2 regions of the Brevibacillus composti genome follow, and region 2 is predicted to be linked to the other one. Evidence: predicted binding sites of a transcription regulator. Region 2 holds the regulator's gene; the other holds the start of a gene.
What was found. Region 2 encodes Rex, which represses fermentation and respiration genes when NADH is low (regulators of the CRP and FNR family bind a similar motif). Its sites were predicted from a motif close to TTGTGAAATATTTCACAA; they were not measured.
Positions count from the first base shown of each region.

Region 1: the regulator Rex is predicted to act here: its motif matches at 1,260-1,277, upstream of JD108_RS02325 (cytochrome ubiquinol oxidase subunit I).

Region 1 covers NZ_CP066308.1:429,703-438,223, forward strand. Annotated here, with positions in the region: gene JD108_RS02320 (ISLre2 family transposase) at 1-880, opposite strand, end outside; gene JD108_RS02325 (cytochrome ubiquinol oxidase subunit I) at 1,322-2,635, shown strand; gene JD108_RS02330 (cytochrome d ubiquinol oxidase subunit II) at 2,654-3,679, shown strand; gene JD108_RS02335 (rhodanese-like domain-containing protein) at 3,749-4,066, shown strand; gene JD108_RS02340 (SCO family protein) at 4,093-4,716, shown strand; gene rnjA (ribonuclease J1) at 5,075-6,727, shown strand; partial or broken gene JD108_RS02350 (bile acid:sodium symporter family protein) at 6,832-7,636, shown strand; gene JD108_RS02355 (BrxA/BrxB family bacilliredoxin) at 7,845-8,276, shown strand; gene JD108_RS02360 (aldo/keto reductase) at 8,347-8,521, shown strand, end outside.
Region 2 covers NZ_CP066308.1:2,367,385-2,375,905, forward strand. Annotated here, with positions in the region: gene JD108_RS12180 (AAA family ATPase) at 70-1,578, opposite strand; gene JD108_RS12185 (hypothetical protein) at 1,571-2,098, opposite strand; gene JD108_RS12190 (cell wall elongation regulator TseB-like domain-containing protein) at 2,260-2,736, opposite strand; gene JD108_RS12195 (hypothetical protein) at 2,764-3,456, opposite strand; gene JD108_RS12200 (amidohydrolase) at 3,889-5,190, opposite strand; gene JD108_RS12205 (redox-sensing transcriptional repressor Rex) at 5,208-5,831, opposite strand; gene JD108_RS12210 (ComEC/Rec2 family competence protein) at 5,848-6,747, opposite strand; gene JD108_RS12215 (helicase C-terminal domain-containing protein) at 6,789-8,521, opposite strand, start outside.

The DNA of each region.
Region 1 (8,521 bases), 1.9 Mb from region 2:
TATCCGCTTCAAAGGCCGCCAACGCCTGCCTTACCGTCTGCCACGTCTCTGGCAACTGACCCAGGAATCGGCGCAATTCTCGCGCCACATGAAAGCGATCCAGTGTGTAAATACAGCGGTGAAAGTAGGATTCGCATTCTCCAATCCAATTGGCCCCATCCCCATTGACTACGATCCATGTGTTTTCATCCATGTCGTAATGACGAACCAGAAAGTCGCCAAACCCTTCCCAGAACTCTCCCTTCGTCGTATGCAGGTAATGGCGTTTCGACCTAAGCCGCACTCGGTCCCCCTCTTGTTCCCATCCTTCGTGCACAATCGCCATTCGATTTTCCATTCCCCGCTGGCGTTGCCTCTGCAATGAGGTGTAAAGTCCATCCACTTCCACAAACAATACGCGAACCGACCTTCGGGTCGCTTTCGACACGATGGTTGATGCTTGTTCAACCCGCGTGATTAGTTTGTCCCGAATGGCCTCATGGCTCAGTACCCGATACCCCAGTAACGCTTCCAAGCGTTTTGCGCTGTCCCGGTACGAGGGGCCTTGGCTAGCAAATTCGATCGCTATCTCTTCCAAAAACGGGCTTAGCTTCTCCCGCCCGTCAAAGGCCAGCATACGATCCAACAAATACACATGTTGACCCTTCACGCGATCCTGATACAATCGCCGTTTGAATCGAACCGTACCAAAGAGCGTGTCGATCTGGACTTCTCGTTGGTCCTTCAGCCGAAAGCGTGAATGATCCCGTTGATGCATCAGATACTCGTCCAACGCTTCCAAAATATAAGCCATACCGGCAGCGAACTGTTCCTGCAACGTTCGAAACAACAACGTTTCAAGCTCTTTCATTGTGGGAAATTCCGTGGTAAACTTGCTCACAGGGTTTCTCCTCCTTGGTGTGTTTGGTTTTGGCGCTTTACACTTTACCAAGAAGAGAAGCCCTTTTCTATACCCTCCAACTGATTTTTCTTCAAAAATTTCTTTTCGGTTTGCCCACGAACATTTTACTCATACTAGGATTCTTGGTTTGTCCGCATCCACAAGCTGCCATCTTTCCAACCTCCTTTTCCTAATTAGATACAAGGCGATTATACATTACTGAATAAGTAAAAATAAATTACTTTTCGTAAATAGGTATGTAAAAATAACAAATTGTCATTCCGCCTTTTTTCCGTAACCAATTCGCCCCGAATCCGTAACTAATTCGTCCTCCCTTGTTCACAACCTGTGGCCCCCGGGAGCCATATAATAAAAGTGATTGTGATCACATTCACACATATGCATAGTGAATAAGTTGTTTTTCGGGAAGGGGAGACAACGATGGAACTGGACAATACCATGCTCGCTCGCATCCTGACGTCTTTGACCCTGGGCTTTCACATCATTTTCGCGGCCTTGGGCGTCGGGATTCCGATTATCATTTCGATCGCGGAGTGGCTGGGCATCCGGCGCAAAGACCCGATGTATATCCTAATGGCACGCCGCTGGGTGAAAGGCTTTACGGTCACGGTAGCGGTCGGTGTCGTGACGGGGACGTGCATCGGGATGCAGCTCAGTCTATTGTGGCCAAGCTTTATGAAGGTAGCCGGAGAGGCGATCGCGCTGCCCCTGTTTTTAGAGACCTTTGCCTTTTTCTTTGAAGCGATTTTTTTGGGCATCTACCTGTATACCTGGGACCGTTTTAAAAACCCGTACATTCACTGGCTGTTCTCAATCCCGGTCGTCATCGGCTCGACCGCGTCCGCTTTTTTTATCATGACCGTGAATGCGTTTATGAACGCGCCCCAAGGCTTTACCCTGGTGGACGGGACGATCGTCGACGTGCAGCCGCTGGCGGCGATGTTCAACCCCGCCACACCGACCAAAGCGGGCCATATGATCCTCTCTTCGTATGCCACGTCCGCCTTTGTGCTGGCAGCGATTGCGGCCTGGAAGTTGCTGAAAGGCCATGCCCATGAGTACCACCGCAAGGCCCTTACTTTCACTGTCGCGCTGGCGCTCTTGTTCTCCTTTGGCACCGCTTTGTACGGCGATTTCGCCGGAAAGTATCTGGCAAAGTACCAACCGGCCAAACTGGCGGCCGCCGAGTGGCATTTTGAGACGAAGCCGCAGGCCGAGCTGATTCTGGGCGGGGTGCTGGACCCGGAGACACTGGAGGTGAAAAGCGCTTTGAAGCTGCCTTTTGCGCTCAGCATCCTGGCGACCGGATCGCCGAACGGCGAGGTAATGGGGCTGGATCAGATTCCGCGCGAGCTGTGGCCGCCGCTTTTCATCCACTATCTCTTTGACGGCATGGTCCTGATCGGGATGTACATGGTGGCGGTGCCGATTCTCTACTTTGCCGTGCGCCGCTGGAAAAAGGGGCAGGTGCCCCGCGCGCTGCTCCACGCCATCTTCTGGGGCGCTCCGCTGGCCATGCTGGCGATCGAGCTGGGGTGGATTTTCTCCGAAATTGGCCGGCAGCCGTGGATTCTCGTCGGCTACATGAAGACCCAGCATGCGGCCACGACCGCAGACAATGTCGGGGAGATGCTGATTTTGTTCAGCCTCTTGTACGCGTTCCTGGCAATCGTCTGCTCGCTGGTGCTGAAGCGTATGTTTAAAAACAAGCCGGTGGAGCTGGAGCTCAAGTAACGGAAGGGAGGGAATGACATGTCTCTGGAAACATTGGCGATTACGGTGCTGTGGATCTTTCTGTACGGCTACATTATCGTCGCGTCGATTGACTTTGGCGCCGGGTTCTTCTCGTTTTTCTGCAAGATTACCCGCCGCGACCACATCGTCAGCGCGATCATCGAGCGTTATCTGTCGCCGGTATGGGAGGTGACCAACGTATTTCTGATCTTCTTCATGGTCGGGTTGATCGGCTTTTTCCCGGATACCGCCTACTACTACGGAACCGCCCTGCTGGTGCCGGGGAGCATCTTTCTCATCCTGCAGTCGCTGCGCGGCTCCTTCTACGCCTTTGCCCATTACGGAGCGCGGAACAGCACCGCCTACCTGTTCGTCTACGGGGTGACCGGCCTGTTTATTCCAGCCTCGCTGTCGACGGTCCTGACCATCTCTGAAGGGGGCTATATCGAGCAGACCGCTGGCGGAGAGATCGTCCTGAATATGGGCAAGCTGCTCACCAGCTCCTATTCGTGGGCGGTCGTGGCGCTGGCGCTGGTCAGCGTGCTCTACATCAGCGCGAGCTTCCTCACCTTTTACGCCAAGCGGGCCCAGGATACCGCCGCGGTCAAGCTGCTGCGCTCGTTTGCCATCGCCTGGAGCTTGCCGACGATCTTTGCCAGCTTCCTGGTCTTTCTCTCGATCCATCGGCACAACCCCGAGCATTTTGACAAGATGATGGACGTGAGCTGGCTGTTTCTGCTGTCGTTTGCCAGCTTTTGCGGCGCCTTGGCCCTGCAGTTGAAAAAGCGCAGCTACGGCTGGGCGTTCATCCTGGTCATGCTGCAGTTCGCCTTCGCCTTTTTCGGCTACGGCAACGCTCATCTGCCGTACCTGCTCTACCCCTATGTCACGATTACGGACAGCATCAACAGTCCGGCCATGGGGCAGGCGCTGGTCATCGGCTTGATCGCCGGTCTTTTCCTCTTGATTCCGTCTCTGGTTCTGCTCTTGAAGCTGTTCCTGTTTGACGCCAAGTACGTGCAGGGCCGTCCGATTCAAAAATAGTCCTGCGGTATGGTATGATGGAAGACATGATATCCAGTGAATACCCCCAAATACAGGAGGCTATAGCAGATGAGCGATCAAGGCGTAAAGGAAATAACCCCGCAGGAACTGATGGAAAAGCTGGCAGCCAACGAGAAGCTGCAGGTAGTGGATGTGCGCGAAGTAGAAGAGTGGAACGCCGGCCATATCAAAGAGGCGAGACTGATTCCGCTCGGCTTTTTGCCTCATCAGACAGATGAGTTGGATAAGGACGTGCCCGTCGTGCTGGTATGCCGCAGCGGCGCACGCAGCCATATGGCGACCGAGTATTTGACCAGTCTGGGCTTTGACGCGGCCAATATGGTAGGCGGCATGCTGGCCTGGCCGGGAGAAAAAGAGGTCGAATAGAGAGACTGTACAGGGAGAGGGATATTGTGAGTGAAGTGACTCGAGAGCAGCCATCCTTTTGGCAGCGGTACTGGTTTGTCATCGCAGCCGGAGTGCTGGCGCTGCTGATCGTCGGCGTGTTTGGCTATCAATATTGGCAAAAGAGCCAGATTCCTGTCTTGAAGCAGATGAACGATTTTACTTTGGACAGCATTGACGGCTCTGCTTACAACTTTTACGAGCACAATAAAAAAGTGCGGTTGGTAGAATTCATGTTTACCCATTGTCCGGACATCTGCCCGGCGACCACTTTCAATATGTCCAAGCTGCAGGAGCAATTGAAAGCAGAAGGACTCTTTGGCAGCAAGGTGGAGTTTGTCACGATTACGTTTGACCCCGAGCGAGACACGCCGGAGGTCCTGCAAAAATACGCCGAGCAGTTCAACGTCGATTTTAGCGGCTGGTATTTCCTGCGGGGCGAAGAGGCTGAGATTGCCACCGTGACCAAAGACTTCGGCATGGCCACATTGAAGCAGCCGGACGGCTCCTTCGCCCATACCGCCCGGATCTTCCTGGTCGACAAGGATGGGAGCATGCGCCGGGCGTACGGCATGGCATCCGATATGGACATGGATTTGATCCTGCAAGAGATGAAGCAGTTGGCTAAATAAAAAGAAATAGGGCGTTCGCGGCCGGCTGGCGCGAACGGAATCAGCCATCCCTCAGGAGCGGAAGCGGTCTTGCTTTTGCCTCCTGAGGGATTTTTCGCTATCCGTAAAAAGCGTTCGGCCAGTAGGGCGAGGGAGGGGGCGAAATAGAGAGGGTGTGCCGAGGAAGAGGCTGCGGCAGGTATGGCGCCGAGGTTATGTAGAAATATTATGCAAATGGCCGGCAGACGCGGCGCTGTCTGGTCCTGAAATTTAGCAAGTCAACATGAAAAGAACCCCTCGCGTTGTGATACAATAGAAGTGGCATGCATTGGTTCGGGTTTCCAACAAAACATGCACGTTGAGGTAGGAGGAAAGCAGATTGAGTGACGTAAAGATTTTCGCGATGGGCGGTCTCGGCGAAATCGGAAAAAATATGTACTGTGTCGAGTACGAAGACGAGATCGTGATCATCGATTGCGGGGTGAAATTCCCCGAAAACGAGATGTTTGGAATCGACTTGGTCATCCCGGACGTTTCGTATCTGGTGGCCAACCAGCATAAAATCAAGGCGCTGTTGCTGACGCACGGCCATGAGGACCACATCGGAGCCATTCCGTATGTCCTGAAGCAAATCAAGGTGCCGATCTACGGCGGACGTCTTACCCTGGGCTTGGTGAAGGCAAAGCTGGAAGAGCATCGGATGCAAAATGATGTGACCATGATCCCGATTTCGGAGGATACGGAGATCCCCTTCCAGCACATGAAGGCATCGTTCTTCCGGACCAACCACAGCATCCCGGATTCTTATGGCGTGGTGCTGCATACACCGGAAGGCATGGTCATCCACACGGGAGACTTCAAGTTCGATATGACCCCGGTCGGGAAAACCACGGAGTACGGCAAAATCGCCCGGATCGGCAGCTCGGGGGATGTGCTGGCGCTCCTCTCCGACAGCACCAACAGCGAACGCTACGGCTTCACCATGTCGGAGCGGACCGTGGGCGAAGGCATTTTGGATGTGGTGCAAAAGGCGAAGGGACGGATTATCCTGGCCACCTTCGCGTCCAACGTGCACCGCTTGCAGCAAGTCGTGGATGCCGCCGCCGAATGCAACCGCAAAGTAGCCGTGATCGGCCGCAGCATGGAGAAGGTTTTTCTGATCGGACAAGAGCTGGGCTACATCACCATGCCGGAGGGCATGCTGATCGACATCAAGCACATCGACAACTACGCGGACAACCAGGTGCTGATCATCTGCACAGGCAGCCAGGGCGAGCCGATGGCGGCCCTGACGAGGATCGCTTCCGGTTCGCACCGCAGCGTCACGATCTACCCGGAGGACACCGTGATCATTTCGGCTTCGCCCATTCCGGGAAATACGGTCAATGTCAGCCGCACGATTGACAAGCTGTACCGGGCAGGCGCCAATGTCGTGCTCAGCTCCGTCTTTGACATTCACGCTTCCGGTCACGGCAGCAGCGAAGAGCTGAAGCTGATGCTCAACTTCATCCGGCCGAAGTATTTTATCCCGATTCACGGGGAGTACCGGATGCTGAAGACGCACTCCAAGCTGGCACAGCAGGTGGGCATCGAAGAGAGCAACATCTTTATCATGGACAACGGCGATGTCCTGAACTGCACCCGCGAGAAAGCCTGGCTGAGCAAGGTGCCGGCCGGAATCGTGCTGATCGACGGCAGCGGCGTGGGCGACGTCGGCAACATCGTTCTCCGGGACCGCAAGCATCTGGCAGAGGATGGCCTGATGGTCGTCGTCGTCAGCCTGGATATGAAGAACTTCAAGATTTTGACCGGCCCGGACATTGTCAGCCGCGGGTTCGTCTACGTGCGCGGATCGGAGTCATTGATCCAGGAGGCGACCGTGCTGGTGCGGCAGCGTCTGCAGGAAGCGCTGGATAAGAAAATCAAGGAATGGTCGGAATTGAAGTCGCAAATCAATGAAGTGATCAAGCCATTTATTTATGAAAAAACAGGGCGCAATCCGATGATCCTGACGATATTGATGGAAGTGTAACAGTCCTACAGCAAGAGGTCATTCTCATGAGGCAGCATGTGAGAGTGGCCTTTGTTGTTATAGCCAATCGTGTTAGGTGCAATAGCCAATTTATATTGGATACTCTGACGGTATCGCCGTCCGATTTCCGCGAAGTGTTTCGCCGCCCCAAGGATGTGGCGATTGGGGTGCTGGGCCAATTTCTGATCATGCCGCTGCTCGCCTTTGGTTTGGCCAAAGGGCTGCAACTGCCGCCGGAGATCGCGGTTGGCGTGATTCTCGTCGGCTGCTGCCCGGGCGGCACGGCGTCCAATGTCATGACCTACCTGGCCAAAGGCGATGTGCCCCTGTCCGTGTCGGTTACATCCGTGACGACCCTTGCTTGCACCGATCGTCACGCCGGCATTGATTCTGCTGTTTGCGAGCCAGTGGGTACCGGTAGACGCGGTCGCGCTGCTCTGGTCCATTTTGCAAATTGTGATCATTCCGATTGTGCTTGGATTCATTGTCAAAACGCTGTTTAAAAAACCGGCGGAAGCCGGGGCCAAGGCTCTCCCGCTGATCTCTACCTTTGCGATCGTCGCCATCGTCGCAGCGGTCGTCGCGGGCAGCCAGCAAAACATTGCGACAACCGGTCTGGCTATTTTTGCTGTCGTTATCCTGCATAACGGTCTGGGCCTCTTGCTCGGCTTCCTCTTTGGCAAGCTGTTCGGCATGGACCGGGCGAAACAAAAAGCGATCTCCATCGAAGTGGGCATGCAAAACTCCGGGTTGGGCGTAGCGATCGCCACGGCTCATTTCTCGCCGCTGTCCGCTGTCCCGAGCGCGATTTTCAGCGTCTGGCATAATATTTCCGGCCCGATTGTGGCGACGATTTTCAGCCGCATAAAGAACGACAAGGATACCTCCGATGTAAAAACAGAACTGTGACCGAATCGGGTCACAGTTTTTTTGTCATGTGTCTCTTTCCCCGGATTGGCGACGTATGCATACATGATTTGAGAGGATCGCGAGCCGGAAATTTATCGCTATGCAGACAGATTCTTTGCCGGTGACACTTCCGACATTCTCCTTCTTCCCAAGAAAGGGTATAATAGAGGGAAAGTGAAACGTAACATAACAAAGGAGAGAATGCCCAATGATGTCTTATGAGGCATACATGAGTCAAGTCATCCAGCCGATGCGTGACGAGCTGACACGCGTAGGTTTTACCGAACTGAAAACGCCGGAAGAAGTGGAAAAAGCCCTCTCCGAGCTGAAAGGAACCGCGCTGGTCGTGGTCAACTCCGTCTGCGGCTGTGCAGCGGGCCTGGCACGTCCAGCTGTCGCTCATTCCCTGAACCACGCGAAAAAACCTGACCATCTCTATACGGTGTTCGCTGGACAGGATAAGGAAGCCACCGCGAAAGCTCGCGAGTATTTCGAAGGCTATCCGCCATCTTCGCCATCCTTTGCCCTGATGAAGGACGGCAAGATCATGACGATGATCGAGCGCCACCAGATCGAGAACAACGATCTCGGCACGATTTCCAAGCTGTTGACCGACGCATACGATAAATACTGCGATTAATCTTGTCGAGACGCTCCCCGGGGAGCGTCTCCTTCCATCAACGGACTTTTTCGAGGAAGGATGAAGGAATATGCTTACGCGTTCATTTGGCCGGGATCCTCATCAGGTTTCCCTGCTGGGCTTTGGCGCCCAGCGAATCGTGGACGAGCATGACTGCACGGAGGAACAGGCCGTAGCCATCCTGCGCCGTGCCGTCGAGCTGGGTGTCAACTACTTCGATACGGCGCCCAGCTATAGCGACGGAC
Region 2 (8,521 bases):
AGCCCCCACAGCGGACTTTCACCGCCTAGTTAGTCGCCATGCGTGGCGCACAAGAAAAAAGAGCCGGCATTATCCTGCCAGCTCCTGTGTGGTGGGAGAATATTGTTTCAACAGGCTGCGGAATTCGTCCCCCTGCAGAACTTCCGCTTCCATCAGTGTCTCAAGGCCTTGCCGGAAGACGGGATCGTGCTTGCCCAGCAAATCGCGCGTCTTCTCCAGCAGCTCTTCCAGGAGGAAGTTTACTTCATCGTGGATGCGGTCCTTGGCGATATACCCCACATGGACGATGCCGAGGCGAGACATCCCGCTCTGCACGATTTCCTGCGCCATGTTCAGCGCCTGCTCAAAGTCGTTTTTCGAGCCGGTGCTGCGGCCGCCGTAGTAGATTTCTTCCGCGACGGCTCCGCCGAGACAGACCATGATCTGTTTTTCCAAAGCGTCCTTGGTATAGAGATAACGGTCTTCCATCGGATTTTGCCGCACGTACCCCAGCGCTTTGCCCCGCGGGCTCAGCGTCACCTGGGAGACCGATCCCGGGCGGACGATTTCGCTCATGATGGCATGGCCCAGTTCATGCAAGGCGACGCGTCTCTTTTCTTCGCCCGACGCTTCTCTGTCTACCTTTTCACCCAGCATCACCTTGTCTACAGCGTAGGCAAAATGGCGGGCTTCGATGCTCGCACTCTTTTCACGCATGGCGTAGATGGCTGCCTCATTGGCAACGCTCTCCAGCTGTGCGCCGGAAAAGCCGAATGTCTCTTGGGCCACCTGCTCCAGCGAGACATCGGGCGCGAGCGGTTTATTTTTGGTATGGATCGCGAGAATCTGCTCCCGCGCTGTCTTGTCCGGCAAATCGACGCTGATGTGCCGGTCAAAACGGCCCGGACGAAGCAGCGCCGCGTCCAGCATATCCTTCCGGTTGGTGGCCGCAATTATCAGAATGCGCGGCTTTTCACTCGTCCCAATCCCATCCATCTCGGTCAACAGCTGGTTCAGCGTCTGATCGTACTCGCGCTGCTGCTGTCCGTCTCGCTTTCCACCGATGACATCGATCTCGTCGATGAAAATGATCCCGCTGTCCTGCCCGTTTTTCTCTGCCAGCGCTTTGACCTCTTTAAACAGGTCGCGCACGCGCTGGGCACCAACCCCAACGTACATCTCGACGAATTGGGAGCCGGATGCAGCGACAAATGCGGAATTGGTATAGTTGGCGGCAGCTTTGGCCATCAGCGTTTTGCCCGTACCCGGAGGTCCTGTCAGCAGCACGCCTTTCAGCGGACGAATGCCGTATTGGGCGATCTGATCCTTGTGCTTCAGGAAATCGAGCGCTTCCATCAATTCGTTTTTGGCTCTTTCCTGCCCGCCGATCTCCGCAAACTGCACAGTCGATTTGGGGACGACGTGCTTTGCTTTCCCCTTGCCGCCGATAGACAGATTGCCCTGACCCTGGCGGTTGATCAGGAAAAAGAGCGCCGTCAGGACGACAGCAAAGACGATAAACGGCGTGATATTGATCCCCAGGAACAAGAGAAATACCAGCACTGCAGGGATGACACCGATCAGGATTTCTTTACCCACGGGCGATCACCTCACTCTCTGCGACACGCGGAATGATCGCGTAATAGTCTTCATTCCCCCGCTTGAGGTACACGTACACATGTTCGCCATCCATCTGCGCCAGCGCCTGATCCAGCTTATACGCCTCTTTCCATTCGCTCACCATTTGCGGGATGCGGCTGTACTGGTGCAAATCTACGGCTTCCGTAAACGAGAAAAGCCCCTTCATCCAGACCTGTTCCAGCTCCTCCGATTGGTTGGCCAGTGTCACTTCAATCTGTTTGTTCCCCGCAAGCTCTTTCGCTTCCTTCAGCAATTGACGGTATTCCTGCGGAAACAGCTCCGGGTTTGTCACTTTCAAATCTATGTGAATATTGTGCTTGCCCGCATGCAATTCTACCAGCTCAGCAGATTGAAAACGGCCAATCTGGTCGCGGATTGGCTGTTCTACCTCAAGTTTTTGGTACAAGAACCAACCGCCGAACAAGAGAATCAGCGTCGCCAGCAATGAGAGTCCAATGGCATTCTTACGCAATTGCACAGCTTCTCCTCCTATTCTACAATACCTTTCGTTCAACCGAGTCAACGGCTCCAGTATATCATATCCGTCTATCATTTTTTCCTTACAGTTGTTGGATGGAAACGAAAAAAGCCCCTCCTGATCGGAAGAGCTTTTCTATTCCGCTTGCGAATCCGCAATCTTTACGAGTGGATGACATAGGAGGTGAGCAAGGCGCCTGTATACAGATCGTAATGCAAATAGTGGAAGCGGCCTTCCTCGTCGCGGACCGTCACTTCCCAGAAGCGTTTCTCCCCGTCAATGCCCGCGACGATCCGATAGATTTCCCCCTGGGGAAAACCCTTTTTCACAGCCGCTTCTACACTTTCCCGCGTCACCATTCGCTCCATCGTATCAAAGGCGATCGTATCGGCAGTCATCCAGACGATCACGGGCGTGCCCGCCTTGTTTACTCCGGTGACGACGGCGTAGGATTCCTTGCCGCGGTACTCGTCAATTGTGGCGATCTGCGCGATCGTCGTACGCTCTTGCACCCATTGTCTGACCTGACTTTCAAAGTCTTTTTGCTTGCCCACGACTGTCGATCCCAGGTGGTAAGCCGAGCTGAGGCCGACGACCAGCAAGATTGCAAAGACTCCTGCGATGATTCTCCAATACACGGGTCTAACTCCTTTATCTCCTCCGCCCTATAACTGAAAACGAAGCTGATCCCGTTTCAGTCCGGCCGAGGTCTCCATTTGCAAATAGACTTCCAATTGCCGCAATTCACGGGTCGGTCCATCGTACCATAATTGATATTCCACCGCAATCTGTTTGGCCAGGCGGGGGGTCAGATCCTGAATCGAAAACGAAGGTCCCAGCCAAAGTCCCAGCAAATCCGTGATCTCCTGGGCGGGCACCGTCAGCCGATAGCCCTGCCACCCTTGGCCCGAACCGTCCGTTACCGGAAGCAAAGTGATATGCTTCAGTTTGGTCTTCAAGATGGTCGCGTGCTGATGCGGCGTATAGAGGGAGTACGGCAAGCCCTGATGATCCTGGGGCTCGCCGTCTATTTTTACCTGCACTTGTTCATCCTCCCGCACCAGTTCGAAGCTGTGGCCGGAGATATCGCCGTTCAAGTGAAATTGTTCTCCTTTGTATGTGCCGCTCAACACATGTTCCTTCATCAATACGGAAAACGCACGTTCCCGATCACCGGTCAGTTGATCCAATAGGCTGGCGATCATCTGACGGTCGGCCTCCTCCCGCTGCGCGGGCGATATCACGGAGGCCTCTTGTATGTCCAAGCGGTTGTGGAGTTGTCCAATCAGCGCGCCTAAGGTAAACAGGACGAGAAAAATGGTCGGCAACCACCAAAGTTGTTTGGGCTTCAGATACAAGTCCCTTCACTCCTGTCCCCGTTTTTCCTTATGCGTATGAACGATGGGAAGGTTTTAGAACGGGACGGAAAACTTGCTAAACATACGCGGGCACAGGGAGGCCATACTACAAGTACACCCCGAGGAGGTGAGCGCGTGAAGCTGTCAAACCAAACGACATCTCCTGACCTTTTAGGGGCGATGCTGCAGGATTATCGCGTCTCGTGGGCAGCATTATCTTCACCTCTACGAGCATCGTCTCACTCATCCACACTGGAATTTCGGCATACCTCCCTCACCGAAGTATGGCGAAAATAAGTCGGCAAGGTGGCCAATCAAAATCTCTCTACCTACACCTACACAACTCTTTTCTCCTGTCACCCATGGGCAGGAGCCTTTTCCTTACACACGTACTCGCCTCGCGTCCTGCAAGCACCCGCATGCACTTTGCCTTTAGCGATTGAGCTGTTGAAACATGCGGTTGACTTCATAGATCGCGCGTTCTTCATCCACGGTCAGCAGTTCTCCGTTGCGCATCAAGAAGCTGCCGGCCACGATCGTATCTGTCACGTCGCGCCCATTGGCGGCGTACACCACGTGGGAGACCGGATCGTGAGCAGGATGGAAATGCGCCTGGTGGCTGTTCAAGACGATCAGGTCGGCCTGTTTGCCCACCTCAATCGATCCCAGCGATTCAGCCTGAAACACGCCATCCGCACCGTAACGCGTCGCCATCCGCAAGGCGGCATCAGCTGGCACAGCCACAGGGTCATGATTGACGCCTTTGTGCAGAATAGCTGCCAGCTTCAATTCCTCGAACAGATTGAGGTTGTTGTTGCTTGCACTGCTGTCCGTTCCGAGCGATACGCTGATCCCCTTGGCGAGCATTTTTGGCACGGGGGCTACACCGCTGGCCAGCTTCAGGTTGCTGACGACATTATGGGACACCTTTACCTGATAGTTTGCCAAGACATCGATCTCTTCATCCGTGAGATGAACGGCATGAGCCAGCAGTGTCGGACGATTGAAGACACCGAGATTCTCCAGGTGGGCAACCGGGCGTACGCCGTAATCCTTCACGTTCTGTCCAACTTCCCATGCGGTCTCCGACATGTGGATGTGGATCGGCAGGTCCAGCTCCTCCGCTTTATCCACGATTTGGCTGATGAACGATGGCGGGCAGGTATAAGGAGCATGCGGCGCCATCATGACCGTGATCCGTCCATCCGCCTGGTTATGCCAATTGCGCGCAAAGGCGACCGATTCGCGCAGCTTGGCCGCGCGCTCCTCCTCCGAGCAAAGCCCGATCATCCCCCGGCAGAGTCTGGCTCTCATCCCGGAGGCTTCCACCGCTTTTGCCACTTCATCCATATGGTCGTACATATCCACGAACGTCGTCGTTCCGGTTCGGATCATCTCGATCAAGGATATGTATGTGCCCCATTTCACATGATCGGACGTGAATTGAGCCTCCAGGGGCCACATCTTGTCTTCCAGCCATTGCTGCAGCGGCAAGTCATCCGCATAGCCGCGCAGCAGGGACATTCCTACGTGGCCATGCGTATTGACCAGTCCCGGGAGCAGATAGTTTCCTTTGAGATCAATCACTTCGTCATAGCCGCTGAGATCTTCCGGAGTCGGACCGACATAGGTGATGACACTGCCTTCGTAGCCGACAGCCCCGTCCGAAATCACTTCGTTTTGTCCGTTGACGGTGATTACTGTCGCATGTGTTAAGATTGTCTTTTTGTTCAATTCGCACACTCCGTTCTCTATGTTAAATAATAGGCAAGGCTCTGCAGGCTGGATGTCACGTCTGCGTAGTGGATGCGCACGTCCCGGTCCGCCCGGATCGTGGTCGGCGCAAAATTGAGAATGCCTTCAATCCCTGCTTCCAATAGAAGGTTGGCCACCGACTGGGCGGCAGATGCCGGTACCGTGATAATCGCCAGCCGGATCTTTTGGCGCTGTACGGTTTCAACCAGCTCTTCCAGCGGCTGAATCGTGATGCCCGCCAGCACTTTTCCGCATTTCGCCGGATCATTGTCAAAGATGGCGGCGATCCGCATGTAATCTTCCACATGCGCATTGTAGTTGCTGATGGCGTGTCCCAAATGGCCCGCTCCGATCAATGCCACCCGAATTTCTTCGTTTAACTTTAAAATCTGCCGGATTTTTTCCACCAGATAGTTGACGTCGTACCCGATCCCTTTTTTGCCGAAATCCCCAAAGGAGGAAAGATCTTTTCTGATCTGCGCCGGATTGACATCCAGATTTTTGCCCATCTGCTGGGAGGACACCGTCGCTACGCCCACTTGCTGCAAGTAACTTAGGTAGCGCAGATAGATCGGCAAGCGACGCACTACAGCTTCCGAAATCTTTTCACTTTTGGCCACGTACGGTCGATCCTCCTTATTTTTTTCGTTTCAAAATGCGGTAATCCTTCCCGTTGGAAAAGATGACAATGGTTCCGTCCTGACTGGTGAGATAGGTCTCCGCCCATGACTCGCCCAGCCGCTCCAGCACTTCTTCCTGGCCCAGGCGGCTCTCATCTTTGGTCTGGGCGGTCAAGATCACGGCCACCTGCGGGTCTACTCTGCTTAAAAACGGCTGCGTCGTGGCCTGGTTGCTGCCTTGATCGGCTACCTTCAGGACAGCCGCCTTCAAGCGCTCCTTATGCTTTTCCAGCAGCCGCCCCTCGGCTTTTTCATTGATCCCGCTGACGAATAAAAACGGCAGCTCCCCGTGCCGCAGCTGGAAGACCAGCGAATTGTCCTGCGGCGAGAGAAACAGCGGCTCGCTGGGATGGAGCACCTCCATCACGACTTCGCTGTCCAATTTGACCACATCTCCGTCAACCACAGTCTGCACATGTTTGCCCGGCCGGAGCATCGTCGCCTTTTGGATGGGCAGCTCGATCAGCTTGGGCAATATCACCTTTTCCATCGGAAAGCGCTCCGCCAAAAAAGCAAAGCCGCCCGCATGCTCCGGCTGATCATTGGTCAGAACGACATACTCCAGCCGGGTGATGCGCCGATCTGTCAATTCTTTAAATAACCGCGGCCAATCTTCGGCACTGCCGGTATCGACCAGCATGTGCTTTCCGCTTGGCAAGCGTATCAATATACTTTCGCCATGCGCCAATTCCAGATAATAAATGACAAGGCCGATAAAGTCACGCTCGTCTTCACTTGCGAACGGGTCCTCCACCTTCACCGTTTTTTGTAAATGGTCGTCGATCGAGCAGCCGGGCAGCAACAAAATCAGGACAGCCATCACCAACAGCCAAGCTCTTCCCGCTTTCCATAGCATTTATTTTATCACCTAGATCCCTGAGAGACTATTGCTTCATTTTATGAGTCAGACAAGGATTGCATGCCCTCCAGATAGGGACGGATCTCTTCGCGCAGCGAAGTCCAGGGACCGGTGCGCACATCAAACGGCGGCAGGGATTTTAAAAAGGAGCGGCCGTAGCGAGATTCAACGATCCGGGCATCGAGTACGATGACGGCACCGCGATCCTCGTGATGGCGGATCAGGCGTCCCACGCCCTGTTTGAACTGGATGACGGCCTGCGGCAATGCCAGCGACATAAAAGCGTTCTTGCCCCGCTCTTTGAGCCTCTCCGCCCGTGCCTGGTAGACCGGGTGATTGGGCGGGGTAAACGGCAGCCGGACGATGACCAGGCAGCTCAAGGCTTCTCCGGGGATGTCCACCCCTTCCCAAAAGCTGCTTGTGCCGAGCAGCACCGTTTTGGCTTCCCGCTGAAAGAGCCGCACCAGCTTGGTCCGGTTATTGCTGTCGATGCCGTGGCCGAGCAGCGTATACCCTTCCTCTCCCAGCTGCTCCTTCATCCCCTGATAAACTTGCCTCAGCATCGAGTAGGAGGTAAACAGGATCATCGTCCGCCCGTTCGCGGCTCGAACCGTATCCACACAGCCTTGAATGACCGCCTCCAGATAATGCTGTTCACTCTCTTTTCCCAGGAGAGGAAGATCGGAAGGGATCAGCAGCAGCCCCTGTTTTTCGTAGGAAAAGGGAGAAGGCAGCAGCAGGGTGCGGACGCGATGCTCCGGGAGCTGGTCCAGTCCCATGCGCTCCAGGATGTAGGAAAAGCTGTCTTTGACCGTCAGGGTCGCCGAGGTGAGGATGACGCTGCGCCGTTCGGCAAACAGAGGCTCCTCCAGGTTGCTCGCGATATCCAGTGGCGCGGCATAGAAAAACACCTGCTTCTTCGGTGTTCGCGATTCAATTTCCATCCAGCTGACGTATTCGTCCTGCGCCTCCAGCAGGAAAAAGTGGATCATCTCCAGAACTGCCTGCCATTCTTTGACCAGTCCGCTCACATCGGTAAACAGGCTGCTCAGTTCGAAAGACTGCTGTTCTCCTGCGGGCATCCGGCGCAGCAGCGCGTCCAGATCGCCCGCAAAGACTCCCATCTCCTCCATGACTCGCCGTGCCGTTTTGCGAATGCGCTCATGCTTGCCGGAAAAGGAGCTGATCCGGTAGCGGACGGTGTCCCGGCCCGTGTCGGAGGTCTCTTCTCCCCGGTCTGCTGCCCACTGGTAGATAAGCTGGGTCAGTTGAAGCGCCTTGTCTCTCAGCGGCGGAAATGCCTTCTGCAGCTTTCCGATCGTCGCGCGGACCTCATCGCGTCCCTCATCCGAAGAATGATCATACAGTTCCTCGGCAAAGCGTTTCAGGAAGCTGCCTTCGGATGGATTGGCCCTGTCCAGCAGGAACAAGAGCTGGGTGGTGGAGAACTGCTTGCCCATGTGGTGCGTCGCCACGTCTTCCAGATGGTGAGCCTCGTCGATGACGACGATGTCATGCGCAGGCAAAATGCGATGTTCGGCCTGCAGGTCGCTGACCAGCAGCGCGTGGTTGACGATCAAGAGGTCGGCTTCATTTGCCTTCTCCCGCGCCTGGAAATAGTAGCAGCGGCTAAACCAGGGACATTTTCGGTGGAGGCATGATTCCGTATCGCTTTTCACCTGCTGCCAATATTGCTGACCCGCCGCAGGCATGCTTAATTCTTCCACATCCCCGGTCTCAGTCTGCGTCAGCCAGGCGACCATCTGCCCTT